DNA from 4 places in the Paenibacillus sp. 19GGS1-52 genome. Region 2 is predicted to be linked to each of the others. Evidence: riboswitches for the same ligand, from Rfam matches in the RefSeq annotation. Region 2 holds a riboswitch; each other region holds the start of a gene.

Region 1 (5,777 bases), 1.5 Mb from region 2:
CGAAGATGCTGTTAAAATCGACTGTGCCCAGTCCCAGATCGGTTTCCTTATGATCGGCTCCGAAATCTTTAATATGGACCAGCGGTACGCGGCCTGCGTAACGGGAGACGTACTCAGCCGGACTGGCTCCGCCCACCTGCACCCAGCCCAAATCGAATTCTGCTATCATATGCTCCGCTGGAATACGTTCCAACCACAGGTCGATAATGGCTTGACCGTTTACCTTTTTAAATTCAAAGTCATGGTTATGATAGCCATATTTCATTCCTGCCGCCCGAACCAGTTCAGAAGCCTTCTCAAAAAAAGGAATCAGCGCAGTCACATCGTCAAGGGTAGGATTCTCTGGCACAGGAGAGCCTGGAGTGATGATATATTGAAGTCCGACCTCTTGGGCATATTCGATTTCCTTGGATAATGCGGATTGCATGTTGTCCAGACTGCTGAAGTCCAGACCCACATGTGCAGAAGGCGCAGCCAGTCCAATCTCATCAAGGGTTTCGCGTAATTCCTTAGCTGACACACCAAAATATCCGGCAAATTCGACCGCTTCGTAGCCCATAGCTGCCACCTTACGCAAGGTGCCTAGAAAGTCCTTTTCGGCTTCGTCCCGCAGAGTGTACATCTGAATACCTACCTGTTGCACTTTTTTAGCCACGCAAGACCACTCCTCTATTGTTAAAAAAGTCTGAATTTCTTCACTTTTAGACTGTGATAGAATACTAGTTCTCCAGCAGCTTGCGCTCCACGGATTCCAGCTTTCCGCGGCTTGTCGAAGTCTTATCACGGCGGTCGTCAATCTTGAGTGAGGTGGAAACACGCTGCGCACCGGCAGTGAAGGGTGACTCGTGCAGCGCTTCTACCGCTGCCAGAATACGCGGAAGCGGTCCCTCGATAATCGTACCCATAGATGTAAGCTCATACGTAATACCTTCTATCGTCTGCAATACACGCTGCATATCGGCAACATAGCTGCTAAGACTGGTACTGCCAGTTCCAATCGGAATAACGGTTACTTCAGCAATAGCCATTAGATAACCTCCCACAAGTTTTATGGAGCATTTGCCACTCTGATTAACTTCGCAATAAAACTAGCTTCGAAAGCATACGCTTAGTTTTGTGAGCTTAACCTTCAGAACTGCTTCGTACAAAACTAGCTTCGAAAGCATACGCATAGTTTTATGGAGCATGTGAACTACTACCTCTATTGTAACAACTCCTAGGCTCACTCACAAATTACGTGACAGCTATCCCGCCCCTCCTCTTCTACTGCAATTGACTCTCACAAATTTCTATAGCTTGTTGGATTTTATCCAACATTGCTGACCTCTGTTACATTCGTTAGAAGTGGCTCCATACGTCTTTTAACTACTTAGGTTATGGTCAAGAACTGAATTATAGTGTTGAGCCCTGTATATTTCACTCTTTGAGATATCCAGTGCCAGGCGCACTGCAATTATGGACTCTTTGTGCCATATTTTCGGACAATTTATGAATCATTTCAGCGGTTCTTGTGGATCAATTGTGGATGACCTGTGGACAGCCTGTGGATCAATTGTGGAGTACTGGAGATGAAGTCGCTTGCGGCGCGGGTTTCCTAAAAAATTGTTTACAAACACTATATATTGGGTTATCTTTATCAAACGACAACAAAATATAGTGAAACAGGTGCTCTGATCCTTGATGAGAATCAGAGCTTAATAGGGAAGTGCGGTGAGAATCCGCTGCGGTCCCGCCACTGTAACCGGATTGTTCTTCGGAGGTTTAGCAAGCCTCTGGGACAGCTTCTACCGGCATTCGCCACTAAGGGACAACACCCCTCGGGAAGGCGCCGGAAGGTACGCCGGAAGCCAGGAAATCTGCCTGTTTCTATCGACACCAACGATCTATACCTGCGAGGAACAGGAATGGTGTCCGCATGCGGCCTACATAATGAAGACCACTGCAAATATCCTTTGTGAGGATATTTACGCTACGCATCCGGGCATTTTCTGCCATCCTCGGCAGGAGATGCCTTTTTATAATGTCAGAAAGTTTTTCTTATATACCGAGGGGAGAGAGCAATATAATGACGCTGTTGGAGAAACGGCTAGGCGGTGCGCAACATGCACAGGAGGTTCTTTTGGAGGAAGTTATTCATTTAGGACGTGACATCATCGACAGCTCGGATTTGGATATGCTGCGTGAGAATGCCAATTTGAACGGGGAGAGCTTCTCCGGTAAAATGAGCAAGTTCGGCAGTGAATATTCCAAGTGGTATGCCCGCAACTTCACTATGCCACCACAATTGGTACAGGCGATTGAAGAGAATGTCGTATATGTGCACGATCTGGATCAATACGCCATTGGAACGACCAACTGCATTTTCATCCCGTTTGAGCGGCTTCTGCGTGAAGGCTTCAATACCGGCAACGGCAGCGTCCGCCCTCCGAACTCCATTATGACGGCTATGTCATTGGTAGCTATTATTTTTCAATCCCAGCAAAATGCCCAATACGGTGGTGTATCCGCCAATAAACTGGATTACGATCTGGCTCCTTATGTAACCAAAACCTTCGCCAAGCTATTCCGCAAGGGTCTCGGCTACTTCGAAGAAGGACAAGCCGGTGAGCATCTTGGTGAAATTGCCATGAGTCGGACCGATCTGGCCGAGCTGTATCCAAGAGCCTTCCGCTATGCGCTGAAGGAAACGGAAAGCGAAACCCTTCAGGCGGCCGAGAGCATGATCCATAACCTGAATACGATGTCCAGCCGCTCTGGCGGGCAAATTCCGTTCACCAGCATTAACTACGGCACCTGTACTTCACTTGAAGGTCAGCTTGTGATCAGCTCTTTGCTGACCGCAACCATGAACGGACTGGGCAGCGGTGAAACACCTGTATTCCCAATCCAAATCTTCAAATGCAAGCAAGGCGTTAATCAGCAGCAGGGCGAGCCCAACTATGAACTGTTTCTCAAAGCAGCGGAATGCTCAGCCCGCAGACTCTATCCTAACTTTGCTAATCTGGACGCTCCTCTCAACATGCAATATTACGATCCAAGCAATCCGGATACTGAATTTGCTACGATGGGCTGCCGCACCCGGGTGCTCGGTGACCGCTTCGGCCGCAACCGCTGCTCCGGCAAAGGCAATTTGTCCTTTAATACATTAAATCTGGTTCGACTCGGATTAGAATATGGCATAGCCACAAATCGCCGTACCGTGGCTGACGAAGCTGGTTTCTACGACGATCTGAATCATTATATGGAGATTGCACTGGAAGGTCTTCTCCACCGTTACCGTATCCAGGCCGCACAAATGGCGAAAGCTTCCGACTTTATGATGCGTGAAGGCGTCTGGGAAGGCGGCGAGCTGCTTGCTCCCGATGACACCGTAGGTGATCTATTGAAGCACGGTAGTCTTTCACTCGGCTTCATCGGCATGGCGGAATCCATGAAAGCCATGTACGGCAAACACCACGGTGAGGACATGGAAGTCCATGCCAAAGCGCTGGCTGTCGTGCGTCATATGCGGGAATTCTGCGACCGGAAGAGCGAAGAACTGAACCTCAATATCACCCTGTTCGCTACACCAGCCGAAGGTTTGTCCGGTAAATTCACTAAAGTTGATCGTAAGGTACTCGGTACTATTACTGGTGTAACCGACCGCGAATATTATACGAACTCGTTCCACATCCCTGTATATTACACACTGGCGGCTGCTCAGAAGATCAGCCTGGAAGCTCCTTTTCATGAGTACTGCAATGCAGGTGCTATTTCTTATGTCGAATTAAACGGAAATGCCCGCAGCAACCCGGCTGCTTTTATCAAAATCATTAAATATGCGCTGGAGCAGCAAGTCAGCTATTTCAGCATTAACCACCCGATCGACCGCTGCTCTGGCTGCGGCTACGAAGGTGTTATCGGCACCAACTGCCCTTCCTGCGGTGTGCATGAGAGCGCGGTACATATCCGCCGTCTACGCCGGGTTACCGGATATTTAACTGGGGATTATCAGACCCGCTTTAATGCCGCCAAGCAAGCTGAGGTGCGCGACAGAGTTAAGCATCTATGAACATTTGCGGCTATTATCCAGAGTCGATTAACGAGGGAGAAGGCCTGCGGGCCGTCCTCTTCCTCAGCGGCTGCCGCCACCGTTGCCCCGGCTGCTTCAATCCGGAGACATGGAATTTCAACTACGGTGAAGTCTTCACTCTAGCGCGTCAAAATGAGATTATTGCGGAGATCGCCGCGAACCCTTTGCTCGATGGCTTAACATTGGCGGGCGGCGACCCTTTCTTTTCAGCGATGGAGGCCGTGGAGTTCATTCATAGACTCCGCGCCACACTGCCAGCTTTCCCGATCTGGATTTACAGCGGCTATACGTACGAAGAAATTACTGCCCTGCCCGATTCACCGGAGTGGACGCTGCTCCTGCAGTGTCAGGTGCTGATTGATGGACGCTTCGTCGAAGAACTGAAGGATACTACTCTGCCCTACCGGGGAAGCACCAACCAACGCATTATTGACGTTCCGGCCAGCATAACTGGTTCGGAGGTCATTCTTTGGCAGCCGTCTGCGCTCTAATAGATCAATTTTTGATATTCATAATTAAGTCCAAATCAGAAAGGATGAACTACCTATGCCACAGCTCGTAGTGAAACCCGATAACCGCCAACTGGCTTTTGATGAGATCCGCCTTTCCGTATACGCCGACCGGGTCTTGTCCGGTCTCGATCACCTAAGCAGAGAAACGCTGCTGCGCGGTGTGCAGTCGAAATTGCGTCGTGAAGAAGTCAGTGGCGAAGACATCAGCAGTGCTTTTACGATGAGTGCGCTAGAGCTGGTAACGAAAGAAGAGCCAGACTGGAAGTTCGTCGCTGCGCGTTCCCTCCTAACTACCCTTTATAAGAAAGCAGCCGTCAACCGGCGCTATAAAGCCTATCCAGAGGAGCCTTATGGTGAGCTGTACCCGCTAATTACCGATCTCGTCAAAAAAGGGATTTACCGCGAAGAATTACTTTCCCACTATACCAAAGAGCAGATTGCTGAATTGGGCAGCTCTATCGACTATACACGCGACCTGCTGTTCGATTATATCGGACTGCTTACGTTGTCTGACCGTTATTTGGCGCATGATTTTGAAGGACGCGTGATGGAGCTTCCGCAGGAACGTTATATGATTATCGCCATGTACCTGATGCACCGCGAGCCGGTAGAGAAACGTATGGATCTGGTAAAAGAAGCCTACTGGGCGATGAGCAACATCTATATGACCGCAGCTACGCCAACCATGTCCAATGCCGGTAAAAAGGTCGCCGGACAGCTGTCCAGCTGCTTCATCGACACGGTGGATGACTCGCTGGAGGGTATCTTTGACTCCAACACAGACGTTGCCCGTCTCAGCAAAATGGGCGGAGGCATCGGCGTCTATCTCGGCAAAATACGGGCGCGCGGCTCCGACATCCGCGGTCATAAGAATACCAGCTCCGGCGTCATCCCCTGGATTCGCCAGCTGAACAATACTGCTGTCAGCGTGGACCAGCTCGGTACGCGTAAAGGCGCGGTAGCGGTCTATCTGGATGTGTTCCACAAAGATATTCTCGCCTTTCTTGATCTCAAGCTGAATAACGGCGACGAGCGGATGCGCGCGCATGACGTGTTCCACGGCGTTTGTCTGCCTGATCTATTCATGGAAGCTGTCGAATCCCGTGCGCACTGGAATCTTTTTTGCCCACATGAAGTGAAGAAGGTTATGGGCTGGACCGATGAGAATGGCCGTCCGCTGGGACTTGAGGATT
Region 2 (5,777 bases):
GCGGCGTATTTAGAATCAGTTGCTGCTCCGGGTCCTGGAAGACCAGTCCGACACTGCGGCGCAGGGCGGCCAGGTCTTTTTTAGAGTAGGATAATTCTGCTCCTGCCCTGATCACCACGCCACTCTGTGGTCGCAGAATGCCGACAGCCTGCAGAAACATCGTCGATTTACCAGAACCGTTATGGCCGAGTATAGCCGTTCGACAACCTGTAGGAATGGCAATGCTTAAGCCTTGCAGCGCTGGCAGCACCGTATCGGGATATCTATAAACAACTTCCTCAAAAGCCAGACAGTACTCCTTGTGTTCCTTGTGTTCCTTATGTTCTTCGTACATTGGGATCTCCTCAATATTTACTTAAGCTGTCATGTACTCCACATCATCCACAGCTGGGCCAGCAGCAAAGCTGTTATTCCAGCATAGGCCTCGATAACATACCTGCGCGGAACCGATCGTGATACATAAGGTGGCATAGAAATTTCACCGGTAAAGCCTCGGGTCAGGAGTCCCTGTGAGAGTCCGTAATAGCGATGCATGGTTTTGGCGAGCAATCCACCCGCCATACCTGCGAACTCTTTTAGCTGGGCCACGAACCCTCTGTTACCGCCGCGCAGCCGCCGAGCCAGCAGCATTCCATGCGCGGTATCCCCCAGCAGAAACAGAAAACGATACATGATAAGCATGAGTTCCAGCACAATCTGCGGCATCCGCAGCTTACGAAGCACCTGCAGCAACTCGCCAAACGGCGTGGTGAAGATGATAAACAAGAAGCAGGTCATGCAGGCCGCTACTCGTGCGAGCAGCAGGCTTCCACGCAGGATGCCCGCAGTCGTAATATAGAGTGAAACTGAAGATAACGGAAGATGGACGGACATCACAGCTTCTGGAACTGCCTGTTGCCCCATCTCAATTAGTAGGGCAGGCAGACTTATACAGTAAAACAACAGCGCCGAGCCGAGCAGCAGACTGTACGTACGCAACGGAATTCTGGCATAGCCGATACACCACTGGATCATCCAGAGCGAGATTGCCAGCTGTAAAACCGGATGTAGCAGATAGGACAGAATGAACATTACCGCCGCGAATGCGCTTTTCCACATTGGTGATAGGTGTCGGAAAGCGTTCGTATAGGAAAGGGCATCAATTCTTCTGATCATGAGGATTCTGCCGCTCTTGTCTGCCTTTCAACAGACCAATCGTATAGCCGATGACTCCAGCACCTATGGCAGCCTGCAGCGCGAACAGCATACTTTCCGTTTCTGCGGGCAATTCAGTCAGCGGCTTAAACCAAGGCTTATATCCAGGATCAATCTCGCTGATCGCTCCTTCTGCGGCATCATCAGCCCCACCGAAATCACCGTTCACAAATAGCAGAGGAAGCACGACCAGCAGGATAACCACCAGCAGCATTAATCCGTTTCTCCATCTGGCAGTCATTCAAATCCCCTTCCTTTCGTTTCGCGTTTGAGTAGTGACAGCTCATTAGGACTATAGGATCTTAACCAATTCCAGAGCAGCACGGTCAGCAGTCCTTCACTAATCGCCAGCGGAATCTGGGTCACCGCAAAAATACTGCCAAACTTCAGAAAGGATGCAAGCACTCCGCCCTCTGCTGCTGGAAAAGCCACCGCGAGCTGAAAGGAAGTCACGACATAAGTCATGAGATCAGCGATAAAGGCTGCAGCAAATACCGCCAGCTTCTCACGGGGCGTCAGCTTCATCACCAGCTTATAAACTGCATATCCGGCAAAAGGACCTGCCACTGCCATCGAGAAGGCGTTCGCTCCAAGTGTCGTAATCCCGCCGTGTGCCAGCAGCAGTGCTTGAAACAGCAATACAATCGAGCCAATCACGCTCATGGGCAGGGGTCCAAGCATCACTGCACCTAGTCCTGTCCCTGTAGGATGGGAGCTGCTTCCGGTTACAGAAGGCAGCTTCATCGCTGACAATACAAAGGTGAATGCCCCCGCCAGACCCAGCAGCAGCTTCAACTCCGGGTTGTCCCTGGTCATTTTCTTGAGCTTCAGAATACCGCAGACAAAGAAGGGTACAAAAGCCAGCCACCAGAATACGGCCCAGCCTATAGGCAGAAATCCTTCCATAATGTGCATTGCCTGCGCTGTTCCCGGTTCATTGAACAGTAAATAAAGCGTAAATCCAGCCACCATCGCCGTGAATTTCCATAGGCTGCGTGGTTTCATACGTTTGCCTCCCTGATTTTTTATTTTGCAAAACAGAAAGCAAAAAAAACTCCCGCCCGTAGGGGTGGGAGTAGTATGTACGTCATCAGATATGAAAGAGAACGCCATCACGCGCGCAGCAGCAGACCTGTCGCCTCATAAGCAGCAGAACTGAAAGGATCAGTCTTTTGCAGGAGTCATTAAAGTCTGCTCATGTCTCATTCACTAATTCGTACACCGCTCCTATCCGCGTAGAGTCGTGGTGTGCGGAAACAAGGTAGGTCTCCTGGCTTCGGCTGATAACGCCAACTCTTCGTCTTCCCCGGTAATCTCCGAGTGACCTATTGAAGAGTGACTCACCTATACAGTGGCGGGACCGCTCGGGAGTTGCACCCGATTCCCTATTATCCCTTGACCTAAACCAAGGGCACCTTGTTTCATCGCTAATTTATCCTGTACAGCATAGCGGAGTTGGGATACGGTGTCTGTGATAAAAGTGGAAGCGGACGTTATGAATTCTCTCGGGTACCCCTGCTGCGATTCATGAAGAGCCAATTGATCATTCCAAGTTCCCGCTTGTTGTAACAGTGGCACTTAGCCTAGGTTATATTCAGTTCAAGAAACCAGCGGTATATCCCCTGGCCCTCGACGACGGCTGCTTCGTTTCGCGGAATAGCCTGCTCGAGACTGTCCATTCTGCCGGTTGCCGGTTCAAGCGCAACATGATAGTTTCCGCCATAGCCGCCATAATTGGCCCATACCGCAAGATAAGGAACCTGCTCTGCCGGAAAAGTGAACCGCAAGGCTTCACCCGTCACGGGATCACTAATCCCGGCGAATCCATCACCAAGCTTGTCCGAGAAATAGTATTTCTCGGCGAACTTGCCCGCCGCTGGCTCTAGGGTACTCAGGTCAACCACTCCGGCAGCAGTTTGGACAAAAGGCCAGGAACGTTTGTCCTGAGAGACTCCTAGTCGTTCGCCTTCTGAATACGCTATTTCTATTTCTTTTAATTCTTTAGGCACGTGCAGTTGCATCCCTGCATGGATCTGCAATAATGGGTGCGCTGCCCATAGAAAGGAAAAAGGGGCATTCGATGTATTCGTTACCGTATAGTCGATACGGATTGTGCCTTCCACCGTAGAGGAATACACCTTCTCCAATAAATAAGGAAATTGTACCCCTTCCACACGGCAATGCAAAGTTGCCCCTGTACAATAAGGCTCCCAGCCAAGGGACCAAACCTCTCCATGGTCAGGAATAGCTCTGTCCTGCCAAGGCTCCTGCGGATAGGTGCAGGCATCAATACAAGGAAACATCTCATCCCAGCCACTCTCGTCCCCTGCTGCGAAGGAGGAACCATACCCTCCGTTCCCAAGCGGCTTCTCACTGCGCCATAACCATTCTCGGCCAGTCTTGCGGTTGCGCAGTGAGATCATCTTACTGCCAAGCTCCGGAATAATGCCTATGGATATCAGTTCTGTTTCACCAATCCAAGTCGCATACCCTTCCATTTCAGCCTTGCGCCATTTCATCAGGATACCCCTCTCTCAAAAATATAGATCACTATCCCTATCATCACTATCCTTATACTAACTCCTAATACCGGATCAACCCATTGACGAAATGCGGATGATGATGGACGATATTAGGATTTCAGGATCGAAAGCACCTTAGCACAGTATGCAAAAAAAGGGTTAAGCAGCTTAAACTCACTGTAATCTGGACCCTTAGTCAAGGACACTTGAAAAAAGAGTGGTTTAGAACCATTAGGAAACTAACAATAGGTGATTCCTGTATTGAACAGGGGTCATCTTTTTTAAACCCCATTGATATCTGTGGTGGTTGTAATAACGGATATAGCGATCAATTTCAAACTGTAGCTCTTGTAAAGATCGGCAACTGCGGTGATCCACATGATCTTTTAAATGGCCGAAGAATGATTCTTGAGGGGCATTGTCCCAACAATTCCCACGCCTGGACATCGACTGACCTATCCCATACTTCTTCAGCAGTGCTTGGTAGGTTGGACTCGTGTAATGGCTGCCTTGATCGGAGTGGATGAAGACATCTTTGTGTAACTTCACACGTTTTTGTTTCATGAGAGCGTCAATCGTGTCCGTGGCAATATCTAATGTGAGCCGGTTAGATACGTTGTAAGAGAGGATCTCGCCCGTCGAGGCATCTAGCAGGGTCGATAAATACGCGATCTCCGAGCGACCATGCGGGAGATAGGTGATGTCGGTAAGCAACCCCAGACCCGGAATACCCTTTTTAAAATCCCTTTGCAGACGGTTTGGAAGGGTCCGATGTTCCTTCGTAGCCTTCGCCATACGCTTATAGGGGTTAGGTTTTCTATGCGGGCATACGATGTTGAATTTCTTCATAAGCCTGCGGATTTTCTTCAGGTTATAAAGGATGCCAAACTCGTTCTCTAGAACCATCTTGATAGAGCGCGAGCCCTTCTTGTATCCTCTTCGGTGGAAAGCCTTCTTGATGTAGTCTCCCGCTTTAGCATCTGAACGAGTTCGCTCCAAGCGTGTATCTGCGGAACCTAAGTAGCTATAGTATCCCGAACGAGAAACGTTAAGCAACTTGCAAATGTAGCCTGTCATACGTCCTAGACCTTGATCCACAGCGTTCTTAATGAGTTCGAATAACTTAGTTTTGCTTAGATTCATTCCTTTGGCTACCAGCAACCTTTCTTTCGTGTCTAGCTTTTTTAACAAATCGACTTGAGATTCGAGCAGTCTAATCCTCGCTTCTTGCTTTGCAATGACTTCATCCGGGGATAGCTCCCGCTGCAAAGGACGCCCAGTGGCTTCCTTTCGAGAGTCGGATAGTCCTACAATCCCTCCTTGTTCATAGGCTTTCTTCCAGCGGTCAGCAGACTGTTCGATTCGCTTCATACCCATTACACTCACGTTAAATCCGTGAGCTTCGAAGATCTCTCTTGGGGTTTTGCCTGTCATGTATTGGTCAATAAATAACTGCTTAAATTCATCCGCATAGGTTATCGCCTTGTCACTCACTCTAACGACGTATCTGTTCTTTGACATCTGTTCACGTTCTTCTTCTGTAAATCGCTTCTTACTCATTTAATCCCCTCCGCTGTTCTTTCAGTATACAAAAAGGTACCCACAGCTTGAACACCTTTTTTTAAAGTGTCCAGTCTATGGGTACCAGTGTACTGCCTAACCCTTTTTTTAGTTTCTTTTGTGAGGTCGTCCCCTTCGAATATCTTTAAAAATAAATCATTCCCCCCAATATATTTCTCCTTGTGATAGGGTAAATGTTTCGTGAAATCTTTCATGATTTATTCATCGTTTTAGTTTGATCTGAAATTAGGAATTGACTTTATTTTTAATTTTAGAAACTAATGAAATTGCATCTCTTTTTCCCATAATCGCATTATAGTTTGATATCAAACCAATGGTCACCCCTTCAGTCAGAAAATTTACGTCGGAGTGATAGAAATTAAGATATGGCTTGTTATCTGGAGGATTAACCCAACCAACTGCTTAATAAGACTATTGCAAGAAGTATACGCCCGTTGCAATGCATAAGATCCCATCTCACCTTAGTTTGAAGGGATCTTT
Region 3 (5,777 bases), 2.9 Mb from region 2:
AACGACTTCACCGCCCAATGTAGATAATGCTCTCGGTCCTCAGCCTTCAAGGGCAGCCCTTCACGAATGGCTGGTTCATCGACCTGAATCATTTCTATGCCCGCATTCTCCAGCGCCAGAACTTCATGGCGCAAGGCCAGCGCAATCTGGTTCGCTACTGCTTCGCGGCTCAGGTCATCACGCACGAACGACCAGTTCAGAATGGTAACCGGACCGGTGAGCATCCCTTTTACCGGAAGCTTTGTGAGGGACTGGGCATACACGCTTTCTTTTACGGTCATAGGTTCAATAAAAGCAATATCAGCGTAGATCACCGGAGGTTTAACACAACGGGAGCCGTAGGACTGAACCCAGCCGTTACGTGTAAACAAATAACCCGCCAGCTTCTCACCGAAGAACTCCACCATGTCGGTGCGTTCGAATTCCCCATGAACTAGTACATCCAGACCCAAGTCCTCCTGAAAGGTGATGGCTTCCTCAATCTGTTTGCGGATGAACAAATCATAGCGCTCCTGATTCCAGACGCCTTTGCGCCATTTCAGCCGGGCTTGGCGTACCTCCACTGTCTGCGGGAAGCTGCCAATGGTTGTTGTCGGCAGCACCGGAAGCTGCCACTTCTGCTGCTGAACCTTGACGCGCTCTGCGAAAGGTAAACTGCGGTTATCCGGCAGAGACGCAAGTCCGCGGACTTGGTCGGCCACATCCTGCCGAGCACGTTCCGGAAGGGCGCGGAAAGCAGCCAACGCTTCGCGACTAGCGGCAAGTGCAGCGGCGGAAGCTTCCCCGCCACTTACAGCAGCGCCGATCAAAGTTAGCTCGGCCAGTTTCTCCTCGGCGAAGGCTAAGGCGTTCTTCACCGTCAGCTTCAGCTTATCCTCACCTTGTACCGTTACCGGCACATGCAGCAAGCTGGAAGAGGGTTGTAGAATCATGTGGTCAAGGGCAACATGGGCAGCCAGTTTCTCCACAAGCTGCAGCTTGGCATCCAGATCCGAGCGCCAAATGTTGCGTCCATCAATAATGCCGGCACCCAGCCATTTATCCTGCGGCCAACCCAGACGTTGAATGGATTCAAGGTTCGCGCCTCCATCGTGTACGAAGTCGAGACCTAAACCTTGCACCGGAAGCTTAAACAGTACCTCCAACGGTTCAGCAGCTTCGAAATAGGTCTGGAGCATAATATTCAAGCCCGGTACAGCGGCTGCAATGGTCTGATAAATGCTCTCCAGCAGGCTTTGGTCATCCTTAGTTAACCCGCTAACTATGGCTGGTTCATCGATCTGAACCCAGGCTACACCTTCTGCCTCAAGCTCTTGCAGCAGTTGCACATACACAGGAAGAAAACGTTCGGCAACGTCCGCAATTGCAGTGGACGGGAAACCTTTGGACAGTTTTAAGAAGGTATACAGTCCTACAATTACAGGTTTGCCTTCAATCCCCGCCTGCTCTTGGGCGAAGCGGTAGGCGGCCAACGGTTTATTCTCGGTCAGGCGCGGTGTTTGCCGGCCAATCTCTGGAACTATATAATGATAGTTCGTATTGAACCATTTTGTCATTTCGCAAGCTGTCGCTCTCGCATTGCCACGTGCCATGCCAAAATAAAGTTCAAGCGGGATGTCGCCACCATCATAATCATAGCGCGGAGGCACGATGCCGAACATAACCGCCGTATCCAATACATGATCATAGAAGGTAAAATCATTGACCGGAATAAGCTCAATTCCCGCTTCCTTTTGAGTCAATAAATGCTGGAGCTGTATCCCCGCCATTTCGGAACGGAACGTGGCTTCATCCGTCTTGCCGGACCAGAACGCTTCCAGTGTCTTTTTCCACTCCCGGTTCTTGCCGATTCTCGGATAGCCGAGATTGCTTACTTTCACCTTGTTCGTCATAATCGCAACACTCCTTCTCTCCATCTCTATTTGGGCCATTTATTCGATCAATTCCAACTAAAAGAGCGTCTTCCCCTACAAAAAGTCATAGGGAAAGACGCCCATCATATACCCATGGTTAACGTCTAACACCTCCCTATATCCCGTAGGAAAAGCAGTGCTGTGAAACAGGCAGGTCTCCTGGCTAACGGCCTCAGCATCCTTAAGCAGCCTTCCCGACAGCCGTAAGCTGCCAGTGACTATAGTTGCTAAGAACTCTTCCGTTACAGTGGCGGGTCCGCGTCGGTTTCACCGAACTTCCCTTTTAAGCTGACCGGCAATACTAAATTCCCGGCAAGCACCTGTCTCCAAATATCTAATATTGCTGGCGATGTCTTGAATCTGATGTCATCATACTGTAAGCTCTAGCCGCTCCGCAATAGATTAGCAGGGGTTCGCCCTATAACAATTACCTATACCGAAGCCGGAAAAGTCTGCTCAATATAGTTACAACCCCCAGTATCGTACCCAGCTGGATCACTACCATGAAGGTATTCTAAACGATGGCTTTGATATGCATGTGCTGTCCCAAGTTTTGTCCACCTTAAATTTAGGTTATAAGCAAAAGATATAATGTACAACAAATCTTAGTCCTAATCCCAACAAAAAAAGGTCAACCAGAAACTCTGGCTGACCTTAATTCTTAGTATATCCACGAAACAGCAGCTAATACTCTATGCTATTCCATTATCGTATATTCTGCGCCTTGCCGAGTGTTGGCTGAATCTTTGGCATCTTCGCCAGCTTCGGCTTGCCCAAAGAAGTAGTTAACGTAATAACATAGCCAGCTACGACCACTGCAATTACGGTATACAAAGTTTCCTTGAGAGGCATATAAAAGAGTGATAACGCCAGAACGATTACATCCATCAGGATGAAAACCGTACCTACTTTAATACCTTTCCATTCACTGATCAGCAGCGACAAAATATCATCTCCGCCACTTGCCCCGCCGCCACGCAGGACCAACCCTGCTCCTAAACCTGTAAGTACACCAGACAACAACGCCGCAAGCGGCAAATTATCCTGCAGATTAATGACCAAACCGGAATAACGTTCCATCAGTCCATAAAAGATTGTAAAGGCTGCTACAGACACAAATGTATTGCAGACGAACGCTTTCCCTTTGAATAGCATAGCGACCAAGAGTACTGGAATGTCCAGAATAAGAATAGAAATTGAAGGCGAAACCCCTAATACATATTTGCCGAGCAGCGACAAACCTACGAACCCGCCCTCGGTCAAATGATTCTGATAATTAATGTGGTAATAAGTAAATGCAAGCAAAAATGTTCCAAACAAAATGACTGTCAATCGGAGCAGATAACTTACTCCGTTGTGGTTCCTCATACAGGTCTCCCCTTATCGTATATGGCGGCTAGACGTCCCACCAACCTCTACGACAGGTTATACCGGAGGTGTTGCTCCTTCGCATACAATACTCCCTTCCCTCGTAGAGCTGGTCTCGTCAATTAACGGTACACGCACCTTCTACAGGGAAGCTAAGTATAAGACAGATCATAACGTTTCCAAATCGTCCTTTGGGGAATCGTCCTTCGGGGACACATGGTATCCTGATCCTTTCTCTAATTTAATATGTTCTAAGCACATTATACCACGCAGATAGCCTTCTCTAAACCCTTTTACATAAAAAGTGATCATTTTTACACAGAATTGCGCATTAGCCGGTTGACCGTTTCACGTCTGACTCCAATTAATTGTCCAATCTCTTCCTGTGTTAATAGGTCTGTTAGCGAGGTCCCATGAGCATAGTCATTAAACCAGCGGGTCAGCAGCTCCATCCGCTCACCTGGGGTCCCAACTGTAAGGTGATCAAGCCGTGTCTGCATGAAGCGCACCTTCTCCTGAAGGAGGAGCGCTATCTCCAGCGCTTTACCTGGTTCTTCACGCAGCTGTCGATACCATTCCGCAGCCGAAATTATCTCTACTTCACTCTTCATCATCGCAACCGCTGTTCCATGCGCCTCCTTTGGCGAAATCAAGGAATGATGGGGAACTGTCTCTCCAGGATATAGTATGTTGAACAACACCATATTCCCGTTCTCATGTAGTCTCGTTACCTTGAACAGCCCGTTTTTGACCTGATACAGGAACTCGCAGCCGTCGCCTTGCCGGAACAAGACCTCCCCTTTGTGCAGTATCATCTCGCCCTCTCCTTTGCCTTCTCGTTATATATATTTTTAATTATACAAAAATACACCTGCAAAATGGAGTTTAATCCAAACTACATTATATATAGGCAAAAAAACAGGGATGCCTCAAGGCCATCATCATGGCTTGTAAGACATCCCGGACTTATTAATTTATATATCTTTAGGACAAGAAGACTACATATTTTTGAGAATATCGATTAACTCCTGCTTGCTGCCTGCATTCAGCAGCGACTCGCGGAATTCATCATGAATTAGCTTGCGGGACAGTGCCACCAGAATCTTCAAATGCTCATTGCCAACGTTCTCCTGAGGCACAGCGATTAGAAATACAATGGATACAGGCGTACCATCAAGGGAATCCCAGTCGGTAGGCTCGCTCAAGCGGGCTAAGGCCAGCCCTGGTTTTGCTACTCCGACAGATTTGCCATGGGGGATTGCCACTCCAAAACCGATGCCCGTAGAACCGGTAGCTTCACGAATCAGCACATCACGCACATATTGCTCGGCATCTGTTACCGAACCGGAGAGCTTAAGCCCTGCGGTCATCTGGGTGATAATAGTATCTTTAGTTCCTGTTTCCAGGGGCAGGAATATCGTTTCTTCCGTCAATAGTTCATGAATATTCATTTAGAGCCAACTCCAATCGCAGGTTTATTTCTTTTGAACAAGTTAACCAACAAGGCTGTTACAACAGTACCGACTACAATAGCAAGCAGGTACATCATTGGCTGACCGATCGCATTAGGAACTGCCAGAACGAAGATGCCGCCATGCGGTGCACGTAGTGTAGCATCAAATACCATGGATAGTGCTCCGGTCAGGCCAGAGCCGATCATAAAGGCTGGAATGATGCGCAGTGGGTCAGCAGCTCCAAATGGAATTGCACCTTCAGTAATAAAGGAGAGCCCCAGTATGGAAGCGGCTTTACCAGCTTCGCGTTCTTCTAGCGTAAATTTCTTTGGAGCCAATACGGTAGCCAGCCAGATGCCAAGTGGCGGGGTCATACCCGCGGCCATTACAGCAGCCATAGGGCCATATACACCACTTGCCAGCAAACCTACAGCAAAGGTATAAGCTGTTTTATTAAAAGGTCCACCCATATCGATCGCCATCATGCCGCCTAATATGGCGCCTAGCAATATTTTATTGCCCGAACCAATATTTTGTAGCCAAATCGTCAAAGCGTCCATCAAATCTTTAATCGGGGTTCCAATGACATAAATCATAAGCATACCGATGATAAATACCGACAGCAAAGGCACGATAAGCAGTGGTTTAAGACCTTCCATCGATTTCGGCAGTTTGATATATTTGATCAAATATCTGGCGATATAACCCGCCAGGAAACCGGCGAGTATGCCGCCTAGGAAGCCGGCACCAAGGTCTTTCGACAACATACCACCTACAAGACCTGGAGCCAGAGCAGGTTTACCACCAATGGAAAAGGCAATGAACGCTGCCAGAATGGGCACCATAAGTCCCATCGCTGCGCCGCCTATTTGCAATAGGTTGGCGAAAAAGGTTCCTTCTTCCGGATTAAGCTTAAAGAAGGATAAGGCGATCAAGAGACCCCCAGCAACTACCAGCGGCAGCATATGGGATACACCATTCATTAGATTTTTATAAAATGAATTTTCGGAACGCTCGCTGCTACCTACGGATGATCCAGCTT
Region 4 (5,777 bases), 890 kb from region 2:
CTGCTGCAGCCTTTTGTCAGGGACGCGGTCAGAGACTATTTGCTGGAGAAGCTGCAACGGGAGACTGATTCGGTAGCTGCCGTTGCGGCGATTCATGAAACCGTGGATAAAGTGGAAAAAGAGCGGCGCAAAGGGACGGGGCTTTCAACTGAGGTGTTATCGCTGTTGCAGGAGCTTACGGCGGTGGCGGACCGCTTCTTGCTAAACCGCTTGTCGCTCTCTGAGATGTCGCAGGAGCAGTTGTTGGAAATTGCTTTTTTACGCGATCCCCGGGAGGGGATGGTTTGGCAGCCGCCGCTTGATCTTATCACTAAGCAAAAAGCCAATGCGCTGCGAGCCGCTTATCGCTGGTTTGGGGAGGAGAAGCCGAACGAGGCTATTTTCAATAAGCTGTCGCCGAAGGAATTGGATGATGTGCAGCTGTTGGGCAGACGCTGGCTGCAGGAGGCACGGACGCTGGAGCCGTTCGATCGGCTTCCGCTGGCTTTCTACCACAGCAGTGACCGCGAGGGCGGACCGCTCGATTATGATGAGCTGCTGAAGCTGGTTAATCGCAAAACCGGAGCGGATAAAGAGGACGTTTATCGGTTTCTGGCCTGGTCGCAAGGGAATTCTTTGTTCTCCATCTCGAATAAGAAGCTTCATCCGGGTTATCGGCGGGCGATCCTGAAATATTTCCAGAAGCATGATCGCGAAGCCTTCAAGAACCGTGATTTCCGCAAAAGCTATGTTTCCGCGGCAGGCCCTGCCCTGCAAAATGTCTATAATGAAGCCCGCTCCCAGCTGGCTTCGTCACTGGCGAGGTGGATCAGCCGCAGCCGATTTCAACTCCTGATCTCCGGCTCCCTTCTGGGAGTCGTGGTGATTATCGCTATTATTATCATTAGTATGCTGCGTCCAGAGGGGGCAGGCACCGCCTTGCCGGAGACAAGCCCTTCGCCAACTCCCGCTCAAACGGCCGTAAGTCAGCTTCCCCCTGCTTCAGTGTATCTGAAGAGCAATAGTGATGTGGAGGCAGGCAGTGTGCTGGTGTTCACCTTCGCCAAAGCTGACGAATGTCTCCAGTTCAAGCCAACGGAGATTGGTTTGGTCAACTCCGCTGGGAAGATTACGGACACCTACAAAGTGATCTCTACCAAAAGTACCTGTCCGGTTCCAGCTTCGGGAACGCCAGGAACAGCGGATCAGGACAACGCCGCTACTGGAGGAACCGCGACGAATGATGCGGCTGCGGCTGCGAACGCGACGAACGGAGGCAACACGGTTGATACAGCAGCAAAAGATAAGGCCGCGGCTACGTCCGCGAATACTGCAGGCAGCAACAGTTCAGCCTCTGCTACTGCTGTGAGTGGCTCCGAGAAGACGACTTCGCCCGATACGGGACAGGCTGTCTCACTCCAGGTTGATGCCACACTAGAACCAGGAATAGTATTAGTGGAGGGCAGTGTGCTTAAAGCCGGGAATTACTCGCTGACCTTGCAGCCAGACCCAGGCTCAGCATCAACCCCTGATTTGTCTGATCCAAGTAATAGTCCAAGTGCTGATCCAAGTGCTGTGCCCTCAGCTACCGCAAGCCCGGAGGTAACAGCAGAATAAAATCGAAAACTCCTGAACTGTGCAGGACTTCTACCGAGAGGTAAAGGTCTGCGCGGATTCAGGAGTTTTTATCTGCATCAGTTTACGATTGCCTCTGTCATGTCCCTTGTAGACTTCTTCCAAATATAAGAATTGAATAATATAAATCCTTGTGAATATATTCTAAACACCTTACAATGAATTAGAACTATTTTTTGAACATTAAAATTAAATATTAATTTTGAAAAAGGTGCAGGTTCTGTCAGAAGAGCCTGCTTAAAAGGGAAGTCCGGTGCAAATCCGGCGCGGTCCCGCCACTGTAAATGCAGAGCAGCTCTTTCATAGGCCACTGTCCTAGAACTAGGATGGGAAGGTGAAGAGATGCGATGGATGCATAAGTCAGGAGACCTGCCTTTTTCGTGAACGTTTCTATTCTTCGAGGGGTGAGAATGTGGAACATATGTAGATTGGTAGTGTCACTGGAGCTTTATGCACCGCAGACCTCAATATATGTATTCTTCCCGGACCGCCCTTTTAGGGCGGTTTTTATGTTGCGTTATAAGAATTTATAATACCCAATTCATTCACAGAAAGAGGTTAACTATGAAGAATATTTTCTCCTCCAAGCTGTTTACGCTTGGTCTGGCCTTATTGCTCGTCATTTCGATTCTAGGTACATCACTTGTTCCGGCTGGACAGGTCTATGCTGAGGCACAGCAGTCCGCTGTACAGGAAGGGACTGGCGTGACTAGTGTGACTGAGGCAACATACGCGGCCGCCGAGTTTATTTTGAATAGTGGAGTAGAGTCGGAATGGCAAGCTATTGGTCTGGCCCAAGCTGGCTATAAAGTACCAGATAGCTATGTTCACTCGCTTGAGAATCAAGTGATGACCGCTCAGGGGAATTTCTCGAATGTTACGGATTACGCCCGGATTGTACTTGCTGCAAAAGCAATGGGTGCCGATCCTGCCCATTATACTGAGCTGGGTTACAATCTGATTAAGAAGATTTATAACAATGATAAGATGAGCGGTCAGACGCTCAATAATCCAGTCTATGCACTGCTGGCCTTGGATTCAGGTCAGTATACCGTTCCTGGTGATGCGTTATGGACAGCGGATAAGCTGCTCACCGAAATTCTGTCCAAACAGAATGCAGATGGCGGTTTTACCTTAAACACGGGAGCTAGCGATGTCGATATGACGGCGATGGTCTTGACTGCATTGGCAGCTCATAAAGATAATTCAGCGGCCAATTCAGCGGGACAACGGGCAGTAGCTTGGTTATCCGCTGCACAGGATGGCAATGGCGGCTTTGGGATTAGCAGCGAGAGTGTCTCACAAGCGATCATAGGTCTGTCTTCTTTTGGAATAGACCCTGCTGGTGCAGATTTCACCAAGAATAATATAGAGCTCGTCGGGAAATTGTTAAGCTTCCACCTCGCAGATGGCAGCTTTGCTCATAGTCAGAACAGCAGCTCTGACGTGTTTGCTACCCAGCAAGGGCTGCAGGCGCTGGTTGCCTATAACCTGTTCACTAAAGGTGGCAACGGTAAATTATACGATTTCTCTAATCCAGCAGTACAGAACCCATTGGTTTATGTTCCGCTTACTATTGAAGGCCCTGAGAGTACATTGGCCCAGGGAAGTGCGTATGCAGGGAATGTATTTGAAGCTTTGCAGAAGCTGGCAGTACAGAAAAGTCTCCCGTTAGTAATCGCTTCAGGCAATTATGTCAAGGGGATTGGAAAAGTTGTGGCTGGAAGTTATGGCGGTTGGGATGGCTGGATGTATGCTGTCTCCCGTGACGGCCAGTGGATCTCTCCGGATGTAGGCATGAGTGGCTTTGTTCTTAAAGCTTCAGACAAGGTGCTGATTTATTATGGGGGAAGCGATACTCAACTAGTTAATTCCGTTACATTCTCTCAGGAACAGCCTAAAGAAGGAACACCTTTTAAGGTTACTGTGACTAAGAAAACATGGGTCTGGAACAGCAAGACATCTACATCAGATCCTGTAACGGCACTGGCTAATGATGTGGAGGTTCAGATTGGAACCCAAACGGTTTCTACAGATACTTACGGAGTAGCAGAGTTTGCAGCCGGTGTTCCAGCTGGTGATTACACGCTGACTATAACCGACTACAAGCCGGGGGAGCTACCCTCGCCGGGGAAACTGCCATCAGTAGCGAAGTATACGCAAGCCTTGCAGGTGGTGCCTCAGAATGTAACAGCCTCGCTGTCTGTCGAAGGACCCCAAGGTCCTATCGCTGCGGGAACCTTACAAGCTGCCAATGCACTTGAAGCTTTACAGCAGCTTACAACATCAAATCATATTCCAATAGATATTACCAAATCTTCATATGGAAGCTATGTATCAGGGATTAATGGAATTGCGAGTGGAACTTACGATGGATGGTGGAGCTTTGTAGTCTCACGTAACGGTGAATGGATCTACCCAAGTGTAGGGATGGATGCTTTTGAGCTGCAGCAATCAGACCATGTGCTTGTCTATTATGCAGGAAGCACAACACAAGTGGTCAATGCTGTGGCCGTTTCCCCAGCGCAACCCCTGCGGGGAGAGGCGTTTACAGTAACAGTTACCCAAAAGGAATGGGTGTGGAATAAGACTACTTATACCTCGGACCCGGTGATTTCACCAGCAGCTAACGTGCAGGTATCCATCGGCGGCAAGACCGAAACGACGAATGCTCAAGGCATGGTCTCTTTTGCTGGAGGACTGTCGGCAGATACTTATACTATAGCGGTTACTGGTTATGTGGCAGATCATACACCGAAGGTGGCTCGTTATACACAGTCACTGGTTGTTTCTTCGCCCTCTGCGACAATCTCCGTAATCGGGGACAGTGCACGTGGAACGATTCTTTCCAGCACGAAGGTCGCTTTGAACACTGGAGATACGCCATACAGCCTGCTAGTCCGCCAATTGGGCAGCAAGGTCACTACTTATGGCAGCGGATCAAGTTTGTATGTGAAAGCCATTGACGGCTTGGCAGAATATGACCGCGGGCCATTAAGTGGCTGGATGTATTCGGTCAACGGGGTATATCAGAATGTTAGTGCAGGGGCATATTTTCTGGGGAATGGCGATACGTTAGCTTGGCGTTATACCACTAATGCTGGAGCTGATTTGGGCCAACCAGCGGATGGTTCGGCAGGAACGGGTGCTTCCGGCGCTGGGGCCGCAGTAAGCATCACTGTAGACAACACGCTGCCGCTTAATCAAGTGGGAGAGACAACAGCTGTTACTAATTTGAGCGCCAAAATGACAGCTGCGCAAGCGGCGGTACTTAGCACAAACTTGGCGGCCAATAAAGTATCCGTCACACAGGAGGTTACAGCAGGTGCAGCGGCTACGCTTACGGATAGTACTCGTGAAGTGCAATTGCAGATCCCGGCTGGAGCGGTCTCGGGTCCAGTCAAGATCACAGTACAGGAGCAGAGCTCAAACCTCAGTGAACTGGTATCCGGTTTGTACGAATTCACTCCTGATGGCACTAAATTCACCAAGCCCGTGGACTTAGCAATTACGATCCCGGTAACCACAAATTTCCCGGGCAATCTGGTTGTGGCTTGGCTCAACAAGACGACTAATCAATGGATTCCTGTTCCATCCAGTCTGGATGTCAAGACTGGAGTCATCACAGGCAAGGTTAGTCATTTCACTTCGTATGCAGTCATTGACCGCAGTAAATGGGAACCGCAGCAGGAACAGCTGAAGAGCGATATCGCCGCTATGGCGAAGAATATTACAGCAGCCGGAGAGATTAGTGCTTGGCAGGCCCTTGGCCTGGCGCGATCCGGCAATGGGGTGCCATCCAGCTTTTTAAATGGAGTGAAAGAGCAGTTAATCGCGAACAAAGGCGAATTCCGCAAGGTAACTGATTATGAGCGACTCGCCTTGGCGGTAGCGGCTAGTGGCGGTGATCCACTGAATATCGGCGGATTTAATTTGATCGAGAAGATATACAACAATGCGAATATGCTTAATCAAGGCAGCAACGGACCGATTTTTGCCCTGATTGCCTTGGATAGCGCAGCCTACAGTGTACCTGCCAATGCACAGTGGAATAAGGAAAGCTTGCTCAAGTGGATTCTGGAGCAGCAAAACACAGACGGCGGTTTCCCGTTGACCGCAGGCGAGGTCAATAATGTGGACATAACCGCTATGGCAGTTGCCGC

What was found. A riboswitch is a leader RNA that binds a small molecule or an ion and turns the genes downstream of it on or off. The one in region 2 is predicted to bind cobalamin.
Region 1: another riboswitch for cobalamin. It lies ahead of H1230_RS30425 (anaerobic ribonucleoside triphosphate reductase); the one in region 2 lies ahead of H1230_RS23795 (energy-coupling factor ABC transporter permease).
Region 3: another riboswitch for cobalamin. It lies ahead of metE (5-methyltetrahydropteroyltriglutamate--homocysteine S-methyltransferase); the one in region 2 lies ahead of H1230_RS23795 (energy-coupling factor ABC transporter permease).
Region 4: another riboswitch for cobalamin. It lies ahead of H1230_RS27815 (S-layer homology domain-containing protein); the one in region 2 lies ahead of H1230_RS23795 (energy-coupling factor ABC transporter permease).

The regions. Positions count from the first base shown of each region.
Region 1 covers NZ_CP059724.1:6,625,925-6,631,701, forward strand. Annotated here, with positions in the region: gene H1230_RS30415 (sugar phosphate isomerase/epimerase family protein) at 1-655, opposite strand, end outside; gene H1230_RS30420 (MTH1187 family thiamine-binding protein) at 720-1,028, opposite strand; cobalamin riboswitch at 1,647-1,878, shown strand; gene H1230_RS30425 (anaerobic ribonucleoside triphosphate reductase) at 2,066-4,051, shown strand; gene nrdG (anaerobic ribonucleoside-triphosphate reductase activating protein) at 4,048-4,563, shown strand; gene H1230_RS30435 (ribonucleoside-diphosphate reductase subunit alpha) at 4,619-5,777, shown strand, end outside.
Region 2 covers NZ_CP059724.1:5,116,680-5,122,456, forward strand. Annotated here, with positions in the region: gene H1230_RS23780 (energy-coupling factor ABC transporter ATP-binding protein) at 1-334, opposite strand, end outside; gene cbiQ (cobalt ECF transporter T component CbiQ) at 364-1,155, opposite strand; gene H1230_RS23790 (energy-coupling factor ABC transporter substrate-binding protein) at 1,139-1,435, opposite strand; gene H1230_RS23795 (energy-coupling factor ABC transporter permease) at 1,432-2,199, opposite strand; cobalamin riboswitch at 2,438-2,628, opposite strand; gene H1230_RS23800 (aldose epimerase family protein) at 2,778-3,713, opposite strand; gene H1230_RS23805 (IS3 family transposase) at 3,948-5,276, opposite strand.
Region 3 covers NZ_CP059724.1:2,171,313-2,177,089, reverse strand. Annotated here, with positions in the region: gene metE (5-methyltetrahydropteroyltriglutamate--homocysteine S-methyltransferase) at 1-1,892, opposite strand, end outside; cobalamin riboswitch at 2,046-2,252, opposite strand; gene H1230_RS10185 (YitT family protein) at 2,619-3,281, opposite strand; gene H1230_RS10180 (Crp/Fnr family transcriptional regulator) at 3,596-4,096, opposite strand; gene H1230_RS10175 (PTS sugar transporter subunit IIA) at 4,280-4,732, opposite strand; gene H1230_RS10170 (PTS fructose transporter subunit IIC) at 4,729-5,777, opposite strand, start outside.
Region 4 covers NZ_CP059724.1:6,004,152-6,009,928, reverse strand. Annotated here, with positions in the region: gene H1230_RS27820 (GAP1-N2 domain-containing protein) at 1-1,596, shown strand, start outside; cobalamin riboswitch at 1,807-2,005, shown strand; gene H1230_RS27815 (S-layer homology domain-containing protein) at 2,179-5,777, shown strand, end outside.